3 regions of the Ectopseudomonas toyotomiensis genome follow, and region 3 is predicted to be linked to each of the others. Evidence: predicted binding sites of a transcription regulator. Region 3 holds the regulator's gene; each other region holds the start of a gene.
What was found. The regulator FliA, encoded in region 3, starts transcription of late flagellar genes. The targets are predictions, from matches to a motif close to CTAAAGTTTNNNNNNNNNNNGCCGNTAA.
Positions count from the first base shown of each region.

Region 1: a site for FliA is predicted at 2,583-2,610, ahead of JWV26_RS14875 (methyl-accepting chemotaxis protein). Genes of this name have one in related genera too.
Region 2: a site for FliA is predicted at 3,388-3,415, ahead of JWV26_RS23710 (methyl-accepting chemotaxis protein). Genes of this name have one in related genera too.

Region 1 covers NZ_CP070505.1:3,242,020-3,247,805, reverse strand. Annotated here, with positions in the region: gene JWV26_RS14880 (TatD family hydrolase) at 1-174, shown strand, start outside; gene JWV26_RS14875 (methyl-accepting chemotaxis protein) at 370-2,400, opposite strand; gene ampE (regulatory signaling modulator protein AmpE) at 2,767-3,600, opposite strand; gene ampD (1,6-anhydro-N-acetylmuramyl-L-alanine amidase AmpD) at 3,603-4,154, opposite strand; gene JWV26_RS14860 (DUF1631 domain-containing protein) at 4,373-5,786, opposite strand, start outside.
Region 2 covers NZ_CP070505.1:5,103,523-5,109,308, reverse strand. Annotated here, with positions in the region: gene JWV26_RS23720 (ATP-binding protein) at 1-359, shown strand, start outside; gene JWV26_RS23715 (NADPH-dependent FMN reductase) at 471-1,067, opposite strand; gene JWV26_RS23710 (methyl-accepting chemotaxis protein) at 1,212-3,356, opposite strand; gene JWV26_RS23705 (Na+/H+ antiporter family protein) at 3,542-4,861, shown strand; gene JWV26_RS23700 (methyl-accepting chemotaxis protein) at 4,977-5,786, shown strand, end outside.
Region 3 covers NZ_CP070505.1:197,000-202,785, reverse strand. Annotated here, with positions in the region: gene flhA (flagellar biosynthesis protein FlhA) at 1-706, shown strand, start outside; gene flhF (flagellar biosynthesis GTPase FlhF) at 718-2,028, shown strand; gene fleN (flagellar synthesis regulator FleN) at 2,143-2,973, shown strand; gene fliA (RNA polymerase sigma factor FliA) at 2,970-3,716, shown strand; gene JWV26_RS00920 (chemotaxis response regulator CheY) at 3,816-4,190, shown strand; gene JWV26_RS00915 (protein phosphatase CheZ) at 4,210-4,998, shown strand; gene JWV26_RS00910 (chemotaxis protein CheA) at 5,011-5,786, shown strand, end outside.

The DNA of each region.
Region 1 (5,786 bases), 2.2 Mb from region 3:
GTGCTGGAAACCGACTCGCCGGACATGGCCCCGGCCATGCACCCGAACCAGCGCAACAGCCCGGAGTACCTGGCAGAAATCTGTGCCGAGCTTGCCGCGCTACGTGGCGTTACCGCCGAAGAGCTGGCTACGGCCAGCAGCCGTAATGCGGATGAGTTGTTCGGCTGGGCATAGACCGCACAGATGGTCAGGCAAATCCCCCTACACGACCGTCCGTAGGAGCCCCGCCTCGGGGTGAATGTTTCCAGATCGAGCCGCCCATGTTCGCGGTGGGGCGCCGCTAGAGCAACGGCCGCGGGAGTGCTGTGGGAGGGGCTTCAGCCGCGACGACTGCAAAGCATCGCTGCTAAAGCGCCTCCCACGCGGCGATCAGACCCGAAACGCGCCGATCAACTGCTTGAGACGCGTAACCAGCTCGCTCAGCTCGCGGCTGGCCTGCTCGGTCTGGCTGGCACCGGCAGCGGTGCGCTCACCCGCGTGGTTGATCTCGACGATGTTCTGGTCGATATCGTGCGCCACCGCCGTCTGCTGCTCGGCCGCAGCGGCGATCTGCTGGTTCTGATCGACGATCATGCCCACTGCGCCGAGGATGTTCTCAAGGGCCTGCTGCACCTTGGCCGACTGGCTGACCGTGCCATCCGCCATCTGGTGGCTGGCGTTCATCGCCTTCACCGCGGCACCGACACCGCCCTGTAGCTTGGCGATCATCGCTTCGATCTCTTCGGTGGACTGCTGCGTGCGCTTGGCCAGATTGCGCACCTCGTCAGCCACCACGGCGAAACCGCGACCCTGTTCACCAGCGCGCGCCGCCTCGATGGCGGCATTGAGCGCCAGCAGGTTGGTCTGCTCGGCTATGCCCTTGATCACATCAAGCACCTGGCTGATCGCCGCACTGTCGCTGGCCAGCTGGTTGATCACCGCCACTGACTGGTCGATTTCACCGGCAAGACGCTGGATCGCACCGACCTGCTGCTCGACCAACGCGCGGCCACTGACCGTCTCCTGATTCACGCTCTGCGCGCTACCCACCGCTGCGGCGGCGCTGCGCGCCACCTCCTGGGCAGTGGCGGACATCTGGTTCATCGCCGTGGCCACCTGCTCGATCTGTGCACGCTGACCGGCCACCGCCTGGTTGCTCTCGCCTGAAACCAGCTCGACACGATCCGCCTGGCCACCGACCTCGCCCACCGTATGCCCGACGCGCTCGATCAGGTCATGGATACGCACCACGGTCTGGTTGAACACCTGCCCCAGCTCGCCCAGCTCGTCTCGGCTCTGTGCCTGGAAGTTGGCCGTCATATCGCCTGCGGCAACCCTGTCCATCACCTTGCCCAGGTTTTTCAGGGTAGAGCGGGTGGAAACGTAGAAGCCGCTGTAGAGGTAGACGATCAACAGGAACACCACCACCAACGCCACCACCAGCAACACCATCTGCGCACGGTTCTCGGTCAGCCGCTCGCTCAACTGGCTATCGAGAAATGCCAGCAGGCCGTCGTTGAAGGCGTAGGTCTTGGCCATTTCCTGGCTGACCTGATCGTAGAACTGCGCCCAGGGCGTATCCAGGCTGTCGGCGATGATCACCTGATCCTCGAACAGCACGCCGCTGTCCTTCAGACTCTGGCGACTGGCTTCGGCCAGGCTGCCCAGCCCATTCTGCGCCGCGACGTTACCGGCCAGTGCCTCCTGCAGATTCAGGCCGTACTCGGCGTGCAACTTCTCCAACTGCAGCAGCAGGTCGTCGAACTTGGTACTGGCCGCGGAATTGAGAAAACCCTGCCCCAGGGAATAGGCGCCGATGGCACGGCCCTGGCTGAGCACATCGGTGATCTGCGGGGTGACGTTAGTGATCAGCTCGGTGATCTGCCGCACCTGGCGTTGCGGGTCCTGGCTCAACCCCGCCTGGCCGGCCACCAGCTTGATGAAGACCTGGGAGGAGCCCAGCAGCTTCTCGACGATGACGGTCTTGCTCTGCAAAGAGGTCTCGGCCTCTGCACTTTTCAGCTCGGCCAGCAATTCGTCGCGCTTGGCAACGAACTCCGCTGCCTGCTCGGCATCGCCGGTCACCGGCTGCAGCCCTTGCAGGCCGGCATTTAGCGACTGCTGCAGTTGATCTATACGCCCCTCCAGATCCCCCGCCTGACCGGACTGACCGATCATCGAGTTGATCTGCACCAGATCGTTGAGGCTCTCAAGTTCACGGCGCAGTTGTAGGCTGCTGCCGAGTAGTTCGAGGCTTTCCAGGGCAGTCTGGGTGCCGACGAACTGACGATAGGAATCGCGCACCAGATAGAAGTTGGTGACGAGCATGGGCAGGAAGAATAAAACGCTGATCAGGCTGAACTTCATGCCGAAGCTGAGGCGATTCATCAGCGCGATGGCCGGATACAACACGGTCTTCACTAGACGTCTCCAGTTGCCATTATTGTTATTGGTATAGCTCGAACGGCCGCAGAGCCTCTTACGGGCTGACAACGGCGTCCTGCGCAGCCCGACCTGTGGCGCGTGAATCTACGCGGCGAATACAGGCAGATAAATGTGACGAAAATCACCAAACAGGGTCGGCTACCGCCTCCTTATACCCCTTATCGACACCCGTCTCTGTAACTTAAGGTTAAACGCGCGCCCAGCGAATCCAGCTAAGGCCATGTAGGAGCCCCGACTCGGGACGAATGCTGTTTTGCTCTTACTCCGCCATTCGCCGCGGGGCGCGGCTCCCATAAAGCCAGCACGACGAAACAGAGAGGCTCAGGCTCTCGACGGGCACTTCTAGATGAATAACACCCAGACCGCGTAACCGGCGTACCAGACCACCGCAGCACGAATCAGCAGTTGCCACAGCTGATCCAGGGTATTGACGCCCTCCTCGCCCATCACCGGCGGCGGCATCTCACCGGCCGCACGTCCGGCCTTGATCACCAGTTGCGCGGCAGAAATGTCCCAGCTCAGCAACTCATGCAGCAAGGCGCGACTGACGGCGACGAAATTACCGACCAACGCGAAGCTGGAAGCCAGTACCCGCGCCGGCAGCCAATCGAAGGCGTGGCGCAGTTGCACGGCGCGCTCACGCAGGGCGGCTTGCTGCGCATGTTCGGCGCTCAAGGCCAACAGGCGATAAGCGAGCGCCGCCATGGGGCCGAGCAGCAGATACCAGAAGATAACGGCGAAAAAGCTTTGATAGGCCTGCCACAACAGATGCCCCTGAACCTGCTGCAGCAGTTCGGTCCCCTCTTCCGGCTGCAGTGCCAGATCACGCTCGGCCACGTGGTAAGCCGCCTGACCGTCACCGCGCCGCCAGGCGTCGCGAAACGGCCCCAACGCCGCCAGCAGATCACCACGCCCCAGGCTGTAGATCAGCACCAGCAAATGCACCGGAAATGCCAGCCAGCCATATGCCAGCGGTTTGAGGATCAGCAACAGCAGGCCCAGCGCCAACACCGGCAACAGCACCAGAATGGCCAGGCACAGCCACGGGGCCTGCTGCAGGCCGCCTTGTTGCAGGCGCTGCAGTTGCGCCAACCAGGGGCCGTCCTGCTGGATGCGCAGACGCCAGGCAGAAAATTTCTCGACCCATAGCACCAGCAGAATCACCAGAAAACTCATTGCTACCTCTCCTTCAATTCGGCGTGCAGACGCGACCAGTCGAACGCTGCCCCCGGGTCGGTCTTGCGCCCAGGCGCGATATCGCTGTGGCCACGGATACGCTGCGTCGACAGCGCCGGGTAGGCATCCAGCAACTGTCGCGTCAGCTCGACCAACCTGGCGTACTGAGCGTCGGTGTAGGGCTGATCATCCGTCCCTTCCAGCTCCACTCCTAGCGAAAAATCATTGCAGTTATCGCGCCCCTCGAACCAGGAAACCCCGGCATGCCAGGCACGATCGAGGCAGGAGACGAACTGCGTCAGCCCGCCATCACGCTCGATGAAGAAATGCGCGGAAACCTGCAGGGACGCGATCTCAGCGAAGAAAGGATGCTCGTGCACGGGCAAGCGGTTCTGAAAGAACGCCTGTACCTTGCCGGTGCCGAACTGCCCAGGCGGCAGGCTGATGTTGTGCACCACCAGCAGAGAGATCTCGCCACCGGGGCGAGCGTTGAAATTCGGCGATGGGCAGTGAGGGATGCCCTGAAACCAGCCAGTGGAATGGTCGAGCTGCATGTGGCACTCCTGAACGTGCCACCACTCTAGAGCAGGTGGCTACGGCGGCCAAGCGCGAGGCCGCAACAGGATGTGCAAAGGAGGAAAAATCGAGGATCACGACATGTATCAGCCGCGTCTCGCGGCGAATCCATATCGAGCACGCCGGAGGATTTAAACCGGGGCGGGGAGCCTACAGACCAGGCCGTTGCCAGGAGCGAAGGGCTCCCTGGCAACGATCAGCTGTGCTTGAGCTTGCGCAGATTGCCGATGACCGACTCCAGGGCGCGGTCGAACAGCAGCGCATCGTCAAGCAGGCGCACGGCGTTGCGACGGAACTCCACTGCCAGCGCGTTACGCGTCTTCTCCAGTACCTTCATGCCGGTGCGATTGACGAACACGTACTTGCCGGTGGGTTTGATGATGGCCGCCAGCTTGCAGCGCAGCTTGTGCTCTTCATCTTCCTGGATTTCCACCCAGCTACCCACACGCAGGCTGTCCACCTGCAGCAGCGCCTCGTCGTCGTCCGGGAGCACCACATCCGGCTCCTGCGGACGGGTCTGGCCCGGCGCGAGCAGAATGATCTCTTCGACCACCTCGACCATCGCCGGAGCGTCCTCGACCTCTTCGGCCGCCGGCAGTTCCAGCAGTGGCAGCTCGATGCCGGCTTCGCTCGGATCGGTGTGTGCAGCATCCTCGGCAACGACCGTCTCGGCTTCCGGGGCCGCGCGCTTGAAGCGCTGGAAGGCCTGCACATGCAGCACCTCCAATTGGCTGAAGAATTCGCTGGTAGAGAACGGATCGAACGCCGCACTGGCCATGCCTTCGCGCAGCGCCTTGAGCAAGCCCGGCACCAGCTCCAGCAAACGCAGACGCGCCTCGGGATCTTCGTGCGGGGCGACACTCCAGACCAGGTCATCCATGGTCTGCAGCGCAGCCTGCCATTCGTCCGACTCCACGCCATGCTTGAGACAGGTGAGCATCAGCACCTTGCTCCAGGCTTCCTGCAGCAACCGCACCACCACTTCCGGCAGGGTCTTGCCCAGTAGCCTCTCGTTCAGGGCATGTTCGACCTGACGGCGGGCCAGTTCGGCCTTGGCGCTGCCTTCCTCGGCATCGCGGGTACGCTGTTCGAGCAACTCACTACGACGACGCTCATCGCCAGTGAACGCCATGAACTCGGCCAACAGTTCGGAGAAGATCGCCGGATCATCGACGAAGTCGTTCAGCAGACGCTGCACCACCTGTTCGATCTTCTGATAAAGGCTGTCACGCTGCGCATCGTCCTGATCGACCCAACCCAGCGCAGCAGAGGCGATTTCATTGAGCAAGCGGCGCGCCGGATGGCTGCCACGGCTGAAGAAGGTCTTGTCCAGCACTGCAACCTTGAGCATCGGGATCTGCAGACGGCCGATCAGTGCCTTGAGCGAATCAGGCAGGGTGCGGTCATCGAGAATGAACTCGAACAGCATCGACACCAGATTGATCACATCTTCATCGACCTCGCCAACCACCCGCGCCTTGCCACTCTTGGCGCTGGCGCGCTCGAGCAATCGTTCGAGCTGGTCGCGAAGATCGAAATCTTCCACGTTGACCTGCGTCGGGGCACGCTGCTGCATGTGCGATAGCAGGCGCATCAGGTCGCTGCTGGTG
Region 2 (5,786 bases), 330 kb from region 3:
GTCTGGACTGGCAGGCGCCGCCAGGCCTGGTGCTGCCGCGTGATCGTGAAGACTTGCTGGAGCTGCTCGGCAATCTCTTGGACAACGCCTGCAAATGGGCCGATCAGCGCGTGCAGTTGACGGTGGAGGAGAGTGCCGATGGCTATCGCCTGTCTGTCGATGACGATGGCCCCGGCATCGATGCCGAGCGCCGCGAGGCCGTGCTGGGCCGCGGCACTCGTCTGGACGAACAGGTGGCGGGGCACGGCCTGGGCCTCGGTATCGTGCGCGACATCATCGAGGCCTGGCATGGCCGTATCGAGCTGCAGGACAGCCCGCTGGGCGGGCTGCGAGTGGTGGTCAGTCTGCCACGGCGTTGAGCCTCAGGCTCACGCCGGTCACACCATCGTCTGGTGGGCTACGCGGCGCAGCATGATCGCTGGCGTCTGCAAACGCTGCGTTCAGCGCCGCTAATCCACCCTACGGATCCCTTACATACCGTTGGCGAAGACCGAGTTGTCGAAGCTGATGGCGGCGCGTACCGGCTGCAGGGCGTGGGCGTAATGCACCAGTACATCGAGCGCGTAATCAATGCGGGCGCGGATGCGCTCATCGGCTTCGTCTACGGGCTGCGGACCGTTCAACACCTTCTCGACCTGACGCACGATCAGGTGCTCCGGCAGGTAGCAAAGGCGGCAGTTCTTGTAGCTGGAGGCGCGCAGTTCGCTGATCGGGTAGGCGCCGCCAATACCGGAGGAAACGCCAACCAGCAGGCCTGGCTTGTGTGCCAGTTCGGCCTTGCTGGCGTAGATGAAGAAATTCTTGATCGCCGGGCAGGCCATGCCGTTCCACTCCGGTGCGATGATCACCACCGCATCGGCAGCCGCCAGTTGTTGCTGGTACATGGACCAGGGGCCGGCATCTTCAGCGGGCCACAGCGGCAGGGGCGCCAGGCCCAGATCGATGATGCTGCTGGTGTCCTGAGTGGTTTGCCCCATCTCGATCAGGCGCTGACGCAGCACGCGAGCGACCTTTCCCGATTGGCTGTTGTTGCGGCTGGAGCCGGCGACCAAGGCGATATTGAGCATGCTGCTTCCCCCGAAAAAGAACGCAGGCTAGGCGATTGCCTGCCTGCGCCGCAAGGGAAGCGCCGCCAGATCGAGGATGATTTGGCGTCATGTCCACCTGTGCGCGGCCCGGATTGAGGTGCGCGCGGCGCACCCTACCTGAGGTTACACGCGGAACTGATCCATCAGGCTCTGCTGGTGATTGGCCAGGCGATTGAGGTTCTGGCTCACCTGCGCCGACTCGTCGGCCTGCGCGGTGATGGCCTCGGTGACGTCGCGAATCGAGGCGACATTGCGGTTGATCTCCTCGGCCACCGAACTCTGCTCCTCCGCCGCGCTGGCGATCTGCAGGTTCATGTCGGTAATGGTGCTGACCGCCTGGCTGATGCGCTGCAGCGCAGCCACGGCCTGCTGCACCTGCTCGACGCTGCCCTGAGCCTGGCGATGGCTGCTGTGCATGGTGCTGACGACCTCGCGCGTACCGCTCTGCAGGCCCTCGATCACCTGGCGAATTTCCTCCACCGAATCCTGGGTGCGTTTGGCCAGGTTGCGTACTTCGTCGGCGACCACGGCAAAGCCGCGACCGGCTTCACCGGCGCGCGCGGCCTCGATGGCGGCGTTGAGGGCGAGCAGGTTGGTCTGCTCGGCAATCGAGCGAATCACCTCCAGCACCGAGCCGATCTGCTCGCTGCTGCTGGCCAGACCTTCGACTTCCTGCATGGCCACGTTCATTTCATTGGCCAAAAGATCGATGGTGCTGGTGGTGCGGTCGATCACCTGCAGGCCTTCGCGGCTGGCCTGGTCGGCATTGCGCGCGGCTTCTGCGGCCTGCGCGGCATTGTGTGCGACATCCTGAGCGGTGGCGCTCATTTCCTGGAAGGCGGTGGCCACCTGATCGACCTCGCGGTACTGCTGCTGCATGCCGGCGCTGGTCTGGCTGGCGATGGCCGCCGACTGATCGGCCGTGCTGCGGGCGTCGATCACGCTGTTCTTCACGTCGGCGATGATGGGCTGCAGCTTGTCGAGGAAGCGGTTGAACCAGCCAGCCAACTGGCCCAGCTCATCCTGACGGGCGTATTGCAGGCGGCGGGTCAGGTCGCCTTCGCCGCTGGCGATATCCTTGAGCATGGCGGCCACACCAAGAATCGGCCGCGTTACGCCGCGTGCCGTCAGCCACATCAGCAGCAGGCCGGCGATCACCGCGACAAGCCCCATCAGCAGCGCGACCAGACTGTCACTGGCGCGGTTGGCATCGAGCTGTGCGCCCAGCTTGATGGCACGCTCAAGCAGCACGTTCTGAGGTACTTCGAGCAGCACCGACCAGGGCTTTGACTCGGGGATGGGTTTGAACGGGCTGATCTCGCGGAGCATGTCACCGTGATGTAGCTCGGCATCGCTGCCGCTCTGGATCAGGCCGCGCAGTTCGCTGGCGTTTTCGGGAAAGGCGCGCTCGACCGGCTGGCTCAGCAGGCTGCCGTCGCGGCTGTGGCCCGCCAGCAGGGCGCTGGGGCTGAAGATACTGATATGGCCCTGGCCGTCGTACAGCTCGCGATTGGCCTCCTGGCTGATCTGTTGCAGGCTGGCCAGGCTGATATCGACGCCCATCACGCCGATGATCTTGCCGTCGAGTTCCAGCGGGAAGGCGATGCTGGTCATCAGTGTCTTCTGCCCGCCGACCTCGTCGTAATAAGGCTCCAGTACGCAGGCCTGACGAGTCTCGCGCGGGCAGGTGTACCAGGCGTTGTAAGGCACGCCGTTGTCACCCGGCGTGGTGTCGCCGAGTAACTCTTCGGTCATGGCCTCGGCTTCCAGCTTGCCAACCGTGGGCTGTGCCCAGTACAGCGCGAAGCGCCCTGCGTCATTGCTGCCCAGGTCGGGCTGGTCGGCGAACAGCTCGTCCTTGCCGTCCAGAGCGTTGGGTTCGAACACCAGGTACAGGCCGAGCAGGGCGGGGTTGGCTTCCAGGCTGCTGCGCACCTGGCGGGTCAGGTCTTCACGCAGGTCGAAGGCATCGAGAAAGCGCTTCTCAGCCTGCTCGCGCAGAAACAGGATCTGCCGGGAAAACCCCTTACCGTACTGGTAGGCGTCCATGAAGTAACGCTGGATGCGAATCGCCTGTAATTCACTGCGCGCCTTGAGGCGTAGTGTCGCGCTCTCTTCCAGCATGGCAGAGCTGGCATCGCGCACCAGGCTGGCGCTGCGGCTGGACTGATACTGCGAGGCGCCCACCAGCAAGGTGACGATGGCGAGCAGGCACAGGCCGGCGAGCAGGGTGATCTTCCATTGGATCGAAAGACGGCTGAACAGCATGGTGCGTTCCTTTCTGCATGGACTAACAGGGTTATCGGTGTGCAGCCCGCATTCTTGATCGATACGGTGTGTGGTCGGAATTATGCACGTTTCGATTTAAATAATGAACGAGCATGCGTTTTGACAGGTGTGGCTCGCTTACGGCAGAGTACGCGGCTTTTTGCGTCGTGCAGGTGGAGTGCTTTATGAACGCTGTAATCGCTGCGGTCGGCATCATGCTGGTCCTCAGTCTCTGTCGCGTACACGTGGTAGTGGCGCTGATCATTGGTGCGCTGGCCGGTGGGCTGCTTGGAGGGCTGGGCGTCGAGGGCACGCTGCAAGCGTTCAACCAGGGGCTCGGTGGTGGCGCGACGGTTGCACTGTCTTACGCGCTGCTTGGCGCTTTCGCGGTGGCCATCGCCAAGTCGGGCCTGGCTCACGCCTTGGCGGACAAGGCGCTGGCGCTGGTCGGCCAGCAGCAGGAAGGCGCAGGTGGAGCGCTGAAGTGGCTGCTGATCGGGCTGCTGCTGGCGGTGGCGATCTCCTCGCAGAACCTGCTGCCGATCCACATCGCCTTCATTCCGTTGCTGGTACCGCCGCTGCTCTATGTGTTGAGCAAGTTGCAACTGGACCGTCGCCTGATCGCCTGCGTGCTGACCTTCGGTTTGATCACCCCATATATGTTCCTGCCGGTGGGTTTTGGCGGCATCTTCCTCAACGAGATCCTGCTGGCCAATGTTGCCAAGTCCGGTGTCGACGTCACGGGTATCAGCATCACCCAGGCCATGGCCATTCCGGCGCTGGGCATGCTATGCGGGCTGCTCGTGGCGGTGCTGTTCAGCTATCGTGGCAAGCGCGTTTATGACCTGGAAAAGGTCGCCCAGGCCGAGCGCGTGGATGTGCAATACAACCCCTTGAGCCTGCTGGTTGCGGGGCTGGCCATCGCTGCAGCGTTCGTCGTGCAGCTGTGGCTGGACTCGATGATCATCGGCGCGCTGGTCGGTTTCGTGATCTTCTCGGTGTCCGGCGTGGTGCGTTGGAAAGAGGCGGACGGCCTGTTTACCGAGGGCATGAAGATGATGGCCATGATCGGCTTCATCATGATCGCTGCGGCCGGTTTCGCCGAGGTGATGAAGACCACCGGTGAGGTCAAGACGCTGGTCGATAGCGCGGCAGCCCTGATCGGCCACAACAAGGCCGTTGGCGCGCTGCTGATGCTGCTGGTCGGGCTGCTGGTGACCATGGGCATCGGCTCTTCCTTTTCGACCATCCCTATCATCGCCGCGATCTTCGTGCCGCTGGGCGTGCAACTGGGTTTCAGCCCGCTGGCCATCGTCTGCATCGTCGGCACGGCCGGTGCCCTGGGCGATGCCGGCTCACCTGCCTCGGACTCGACGCTCGGGCCAACCTCGGGGTTGAACGCCGACGGTCAGCACAACCACATCTGGGACAGCGTGGTGCCCACCTTCCTGCACTACAACCTGCCGCTGCTGGCGTTCGGTTGGGCCGCCGCTATGCTGCTGTAAAGGCGTGAACAGACGCCGGATTAAGTTCTCGGCGCCTTGGGTCGCTTAATTCTTCCACGGGGTTGCCGATATATCGGTAGCCCCGTTTTTGGTTTCGCACACAAGGACAATAAGAATGCGCCTGACATTGAAAGCCAAGGTAATCCTGCTTGCACTGGTTCCCGTCATCCTCTTCGCGCTGGTGCTCAGCGGTACGGCGGCGAGGGTGCTGCAGAATCTGGCTGCTGACGAAGTGGCCGAGACTCGTGAGCGTCTGCTGCAGGAGAAACGCAGCGAGCTCGAGCACTATATCCAGATCGCACTGGGCTCGGTGAAGGGGCTCTACGATGGCGCCGCGCAAGGCGACATGGCCAGTCGCGAACAGGCCATCGCCATCCTCTCGAAGATCAAGTACGGCGCCGACGGCTACTTCTTCGGCCACGACTCCAACGTGGTGCGCCTGTTCCGTGGCGACAGCCCGGTGGATGTCGGCAAGAGCCTAGCCGACCGACGCGACCCGAACGGTGTGTACATCAACCGTGAGTTGGTCAATGTGGCGAAGAACAACAGCTACTTCGTCAACTACTCCTCGCCGCTGCCGGGTAACGAATCGGTAATGGTGCCCAAGCTCGCCTACAGCTACTACCTGCCCAAATGGGATATGGCCCTTGGCACCGCGCTCAACCTCGACGGTATCGAGGCGCAGATCGCCGAAGTACAGGCCGAGATCGACCGCCGCATCGGTACCATCATCACCAGCATCATGGTAGTGGCGGCGGTCCTTCTACTGGTGTTCGGCGTGATAGGTGTCTGGCTGAGCAACGCCTTCCTGCGTCCATTGCAGCAAATCAAGGCCAACCTCGATGATATCGCCGCGGGTGAGGGCGATCTAACCCGCCGTCTGCCCGTCACCAGTGAGGACGAGCTGGGCCAGTTGGCCGGGTCC
Region 3 (5,786 bases):
GATCGACCCCACTCAGCGCGATCAGGCGCAGTCGCTGGGCTACACCGTGGTCGACGCCAGTACCGTGGTGGCCACTCACCTCAATCAAATCCTGCACAAGCATGCCCACGAGCTGCTGGGGCACGAGGAAGTGCAGCAACTGATGCAGTTGCTGGCCAAGAGCTCGCCGAAGCTTGCCGAAGAGTTGGTGCCGGGGCTGGTATCGCTGTCGACCCTGCTCAAGGTGCTGCAGGCGCTGCTGCAGGAGCAGGTGCCGGTGCGCGATATCCGCACCATCGCCGAGGCCATCGCCAACGTCGCGCCGAAGAGTCAAGATCCCGCCGCGATGGTTGCTGCAGTACGCGTCTCGCTGGCCCGTGCAATCGTGCAAGGCATCGTGGGACTAGAGCCGGAGCTGCCTGTGATAACCCTCGAACCAAGGTTGGAACAGATCTTGCTCAACAGTCTGCAGAAGGCCGGTCAGGGCGGTGAGGATGGCATCCTCCTCGAACCGGGCATGGCCGAGAAGCTGCAGCGTTCCCTGGTGGAAGCGGCGCAGCGCCAGGAAATGCTCGGCAAGCCGGTGATTCTGCTGGTGGCCGGACCGGTCCGGGCGATGTTGTCGCGCTTCGCGCGGCTGGCGGTACCCAGCATGCATGTGCTGGCCTACCAGGAAATTCCGGACAACAAGCAGGTCACCATAGTCGCTACGGTTGGCCAGAACTGAGGTAAAGGGTCATGCAGGTCAAACGCTTCTTCGCCGCCGATATGCGGACCGCCATGAAACTGGTGCGTGATGAATTGGGCGCCGATGCCTCGATCATCGGCAACCGCCGGGTTGCCGGTGGTGTCGAGCTGACCGCTGCGCTGGATTATCAGGCACCGGCGCCGGTGCGCCCGAACCCGGCGCTGGAAGCCGAGCTGCGCAAGACCCAGGCGCGCATCGCCAGCGCTCAGGCCGAGCTGACCACGCGTGCCGAGCAGGATGCCGGCAAGGACCGTCAATTGTTCGCCAATGAGTCGCTGCTGGCGCCCGAGCTACCCGCGACCCTGGTCAAGCCGCAGCGCCCGGTCGAGGCCCCTGTACCTGTTACGCCTGCGGTCGACCCGCGCGCACTGGAAGCCATGCGCTTCGAGCTGCACGGCTTGCGTGAGCTGATCGAAGTGCAACTGGGGTCCATCGCCTGGGGGCAACTGCAGAACCGTCGTCCGCAGCAGGCCAATCTGTGGCGCCGCCTGCAGCGCATGGGGCTGTCTGCCGAGCTATCGCAGGCGCTGCTGAGCAAGGTAGCCAGTGTGGCCGAGCCGCGTCAGGCCTGGCGTATGTTGCTGGCGCACCTGGCTCACGCGATCACTACGCCCAAGGTCGAACCGCTGGAAGAGGGTGGTGTGATCGCGCTGGTCGGTCCGGCCGGCATGGGCAAGACCACCACCCTGGCCAAGCTGGCTGCGCGTTATGTGCTTAAGTACGGCTCGCAACAGGTCGCTCTGGTGAGCATGGACAGCTTCCGCATTGGCGCGCAGGAACAGCTCAAGACCCTGGGGCGCATCCTCGGTGTGTCGGTGACTCAGATCGACCCCGGTCAGTCTCTGCTGCAGGCTCTGGCGCCGCTGGCCAAGAAACGCGTGGTGCTGGTCGATACCGCTGGCCTGCCAGGCAACGATCCGGCGCTGCGTCTGCAGTTGGAGAGTCTGGCCTCGGCACGCATCAAGGCGAAGAATTATCTGGTACTGGCCGCAACAAGTCAGAGCCAAGTGCTCAAGGCGGCCTACCATAGTTACAAGCGTTGTGGTCTTTCAGGCTGCATACTGACGAAACTGGACGAAGCCGCGAGTCTGGGTGAGGTTTTAGGTCTGGCTATAGGCCAGCAACTGCCGGTAGCCTATGTGACGGACGGGCCGCGGATTCCGGACGATCTGCATGTGCCGCGTAGCCATCAGCTGGTCAGCCGTGCCGTTGGGCTGCAGGCTGCCGAGGAGCCGAGTGAGGACGCCATGGCGCAGATGTTCGCCGGCCTCTATCACAATCCGGCCAAGCGAGCCGGTTGACGCAGCGAGAATGTTGCACCCTCTCGCCACGTGGTGCGGGAGTGAACGGCCTCAACAGGTGCTTACCAACGACCTGTAAGGCCAAGTCGAAGTTAGACAAGGTGTAGAAAGAACATGGGTATGCATCCCGTACAGGTGATTGCGGTGACTGGCGGCAAGGGTGGCGTCGGCAAGACCAATGTGTCGGTCAATCTGTCCATGGCCCTGGCCGATCTCGGCCGTCGGGTCATGCTGATGGACGCCGACCTTGGCTTGGCCAACGTCGACGTTCTGTTGGGCCTGACGCCCAAGCGCACCCTGGCCGATGTCATCGCGGGTGAATGTGATCTGCGTGACGTTCTGCTGCAGGGGCCGGGTGGCGTGCGCATCGTGCCGGCAGCATCCGGTACGCAGAGCATGGTCAGCCTCACGCCGATGCAGCACGCCGGGTTGATCCAGGCGTTCAGTGACATCAGTGAAAACCTTGACGTGCTGGTGATCGACACCGCTGCCGGTATCGGTGATGCGGTGGTCAGCTTCGTGCGTGCGGCGCAGGAGATCCTTGTGGTGGTCTGCGATGAGCCCACCTCGATTACCGACGCCTACGCGTTGATCAAGCTGCTCAATCGCGATCACGGCATCAGCCGCTTCCGCGTACTGGCCAATATGGCCCATAGCCCGCAGGAAGGACGCAATCTCTTTGCTAAGCTGACCAAGGTGACGGATCGTTTCCTCGATGTCGCCCTGCAGTATGTCGGTGCCGTGCCTTACGATGAGTGTGTGCGCAAGGCCGTGCAGAAGCAGCGCGCCGTCTATGAAGCCTTCCCTCGATCCAAGTGCGCCCTGGCGTTCAAGGCGATAGCTCAGAAGGTAGATACCTGGCCGTTACCGGCCAATCCCCGTGGTCATCTGGAGTTTTTCGTCGAGCGTCTGGTGCAACAACCGACCGCAGACTCGGCCGTATGACAGCAGCTTCTGGACTTCGTATGTACAACAAGGCTCAGGCGCAGGACTCCCAGCACCAGCTGATCGAGCGCTATGCGCCGCTGGTCAAGCGCATCGCCTACCACCTGCTGGCTCGTCTGCCGGCCAGCGTGCAGGTCGATGATCTTATCCAGGCCGGCATGATCGGCCTGCTCGAAGCCTCGCGCAAATACGACTCCAGCAAGGGTGCCAGTTTCGAGACCTTCGCCGGTATCCGTATTCGCGGCTCCATGCTCGACGAGGTGCGCAAGGGTGATTGGGCGCCGCGTTCGGTGCACCGCAACAGCCGGATGGTCAGTGATGCCATTCGTGTCGTGGAGGCCAGAACCGGACGGGACGCTAAAGATCACGAGGTTGCGGCCGAACTCCAATTGAGTCTGGAAGATTACTACGGCATTCTTGGCGACACTTTGGGCAGCCGCCTGTTCAGTTTCGACGACCTGTTGCAGGACGGCGAACATGGCGGGTTGCACGAAGACGCCGGACACACTCACCTCGAACCTTCGCGGGACCTCGAAGACGAACGCTTCCAGGCGGCCTTGGCCGATGCCATCGCCGGTTTGCCGGAGCGCGAACGTCTGGTGCTGGCGCTGTATTACGATGAAGAACTGAACTTGAAGGAAATCGGTGAAGTGCTGGGGGTTAGCGAGTCACGTGTTAGCCAGTTGCACAGCCAGTGCGCGGCGCGTTTGCGCTCGCGGCTGAGTGAGTGGCGCGCTGGCTGAACGCGGCGTACTCGCAGGCGCAAACGGTTTCACGATTAAAGGGCGTAGTTGCAAGCGCAATACGTTTGGGACTGTACGGAGGTCGACTTGGACAAGAACATGAAAATCCTCATCGTTGACGATTTCTCGACGATGCGACGGATCATCAAGAACCTCTTGCGGGATTTGGGTTTCACCAACACCGCGGAAGCCGATGACGGCACCTCGGCGCTGCCGATGCTGCAAAGCGGCAGTTTCGACTTTCTGGTGACCGACTGGAACATGCCTGGCATGACCGGCATCGACCTGCTGCGCGCCGTACGTGCCGACGAGCGCCTCAAGCACCTGCCGGTGCTGATGGTGACTGCTGAAGCCAAGCGCGATCAGATCATCGAGGCGGCCCAGGCCGGTGTGAATGGCTACGTGGTCAAACCCTTCACCGCTCAGGTGTTGAAGGAAAAGATCGAGAAGATCTTCGAGCGGGTCAACGGCTGATGTCAGCCGCGAGGGTGCTATGGAACACGATGACTCCACGCTGGGTGACCTCGAGTCGACCCTGAAAAACAATGCCCGCGATCTGGTCGATAGCCTTGAACAAGGTAATTTCGGCGCCGCGGTGCAACTGATCAACGAGCTGAACAAGGTCCGCGACCGCGGGCTGTATCACGAGGTCGGCAAACTGACCCGTGAACTGCACAACGCCATTGTCAATTTTCAGCTCGATCCGCGTATGCCGCATGCCCAGGAGCTGTCGCAGATCGCCGATGCGACCGAGCGCCTGAACTACGTCGTGACCATGACCGAGAAGGCCGCCAACCGGACCATGGATCTGGTCGAGCAGAGTGCGCCGCTGGTCAACGACCTCAGTGACGAAGCGCAGAGCCTCAGCGCTGAGTGGGGCCGCTTCATGCGCCGCGAAATCGGTGCCGACGGTTTCCGCGAGCTGGCCAAGCGTGTCGAGCTGTTCCTCGCCCGCAGTGAACGAGATGGCGCCAAGCTCTCCGGCCACCTCAACGACATTCTGTTGGCTCAGGACTATCAGGACCTTACCGGCCAGGTGATCAAGCGTGTCACCCAGCTGGTGACCGAAGTGGAAAGCAACCTGCTCAAGCTGATGCTCATGGCCAGCCAGGTCGACCGTTTTGCCGGTATTCAGCACGACCACGAAGCGCTGCGTACCGAACAGGAAAAATCAAAAGAGCCATCGCGGGGTGAAGGTCCGCAGATTCATGCCGATAAGCGTGATGACGTCGCCTCCAGCCAAGACGATGTCGACGACCTGCTGTCCAGCCTAGGGTTCTAAGGAGCACACAATATGAGCTTCGGCGCCGATGAAGAGATCCTCCAGGATTTCCTGGTAGAGGCCGGCGAGATTCTCGAACAGTTGTCCGAACAGTTAGTCGAGCTGGAAAGCCGACCGGACGACATGAACCTGCTCAACGCCATCTTCCGCGGTTTCCATACCGTCAAGGGCGGAGCGGGTTTCCTCCAGCTCAACGAGTTGGTGGAGTGCTGCCATATCGCCGAAAACGTCTTCGACATCCTGCGCAAGGGTGAGCGTCGCGTCGATTCGGAGCTGATGGATGTGGTGCTCGAGGCTCTTGATGCAGTAAATGGCATGTTCGGCGAGGTGCGTGAGCGCCGCGAGCCGACGCCCGCGTCGCCTGAACTTCTGGCGGCATTGTCACGCCTGGCCGAACCGGGCGGCGCTGAAGCAGCTCCTGCGCCGGTGCAGCAGGCCGAGCCGGAACCCGTGCCGGTGTCTGAGCCAGTTACGCCGTCCGCTGCCGCGGGCGACATCACCGACAGCGAATTCGAGCAACTGCTCGATGCCCTGGGTGACGCGCCGGCTGCCGCCTCCAGTGCGCAGACCAGTGCCAGCGATGAGATCACCGATGACGAGTTCGAGTCGCTGCTCGATCAGTTGCACGGCAAGGGGCAGTTCGCCGGCACGGTCGAAACGCCTGCCGCTGCGGTAGGCGCTTCTGCGCCTGCTGGCGTAGCGGCAGGCGATGAGATCACCGACGACGAATTCGAAGCGCTGCTCGATCAGCTGCATGGCAAAGGTCAGTTCTCGGCCACCGCCGAAGC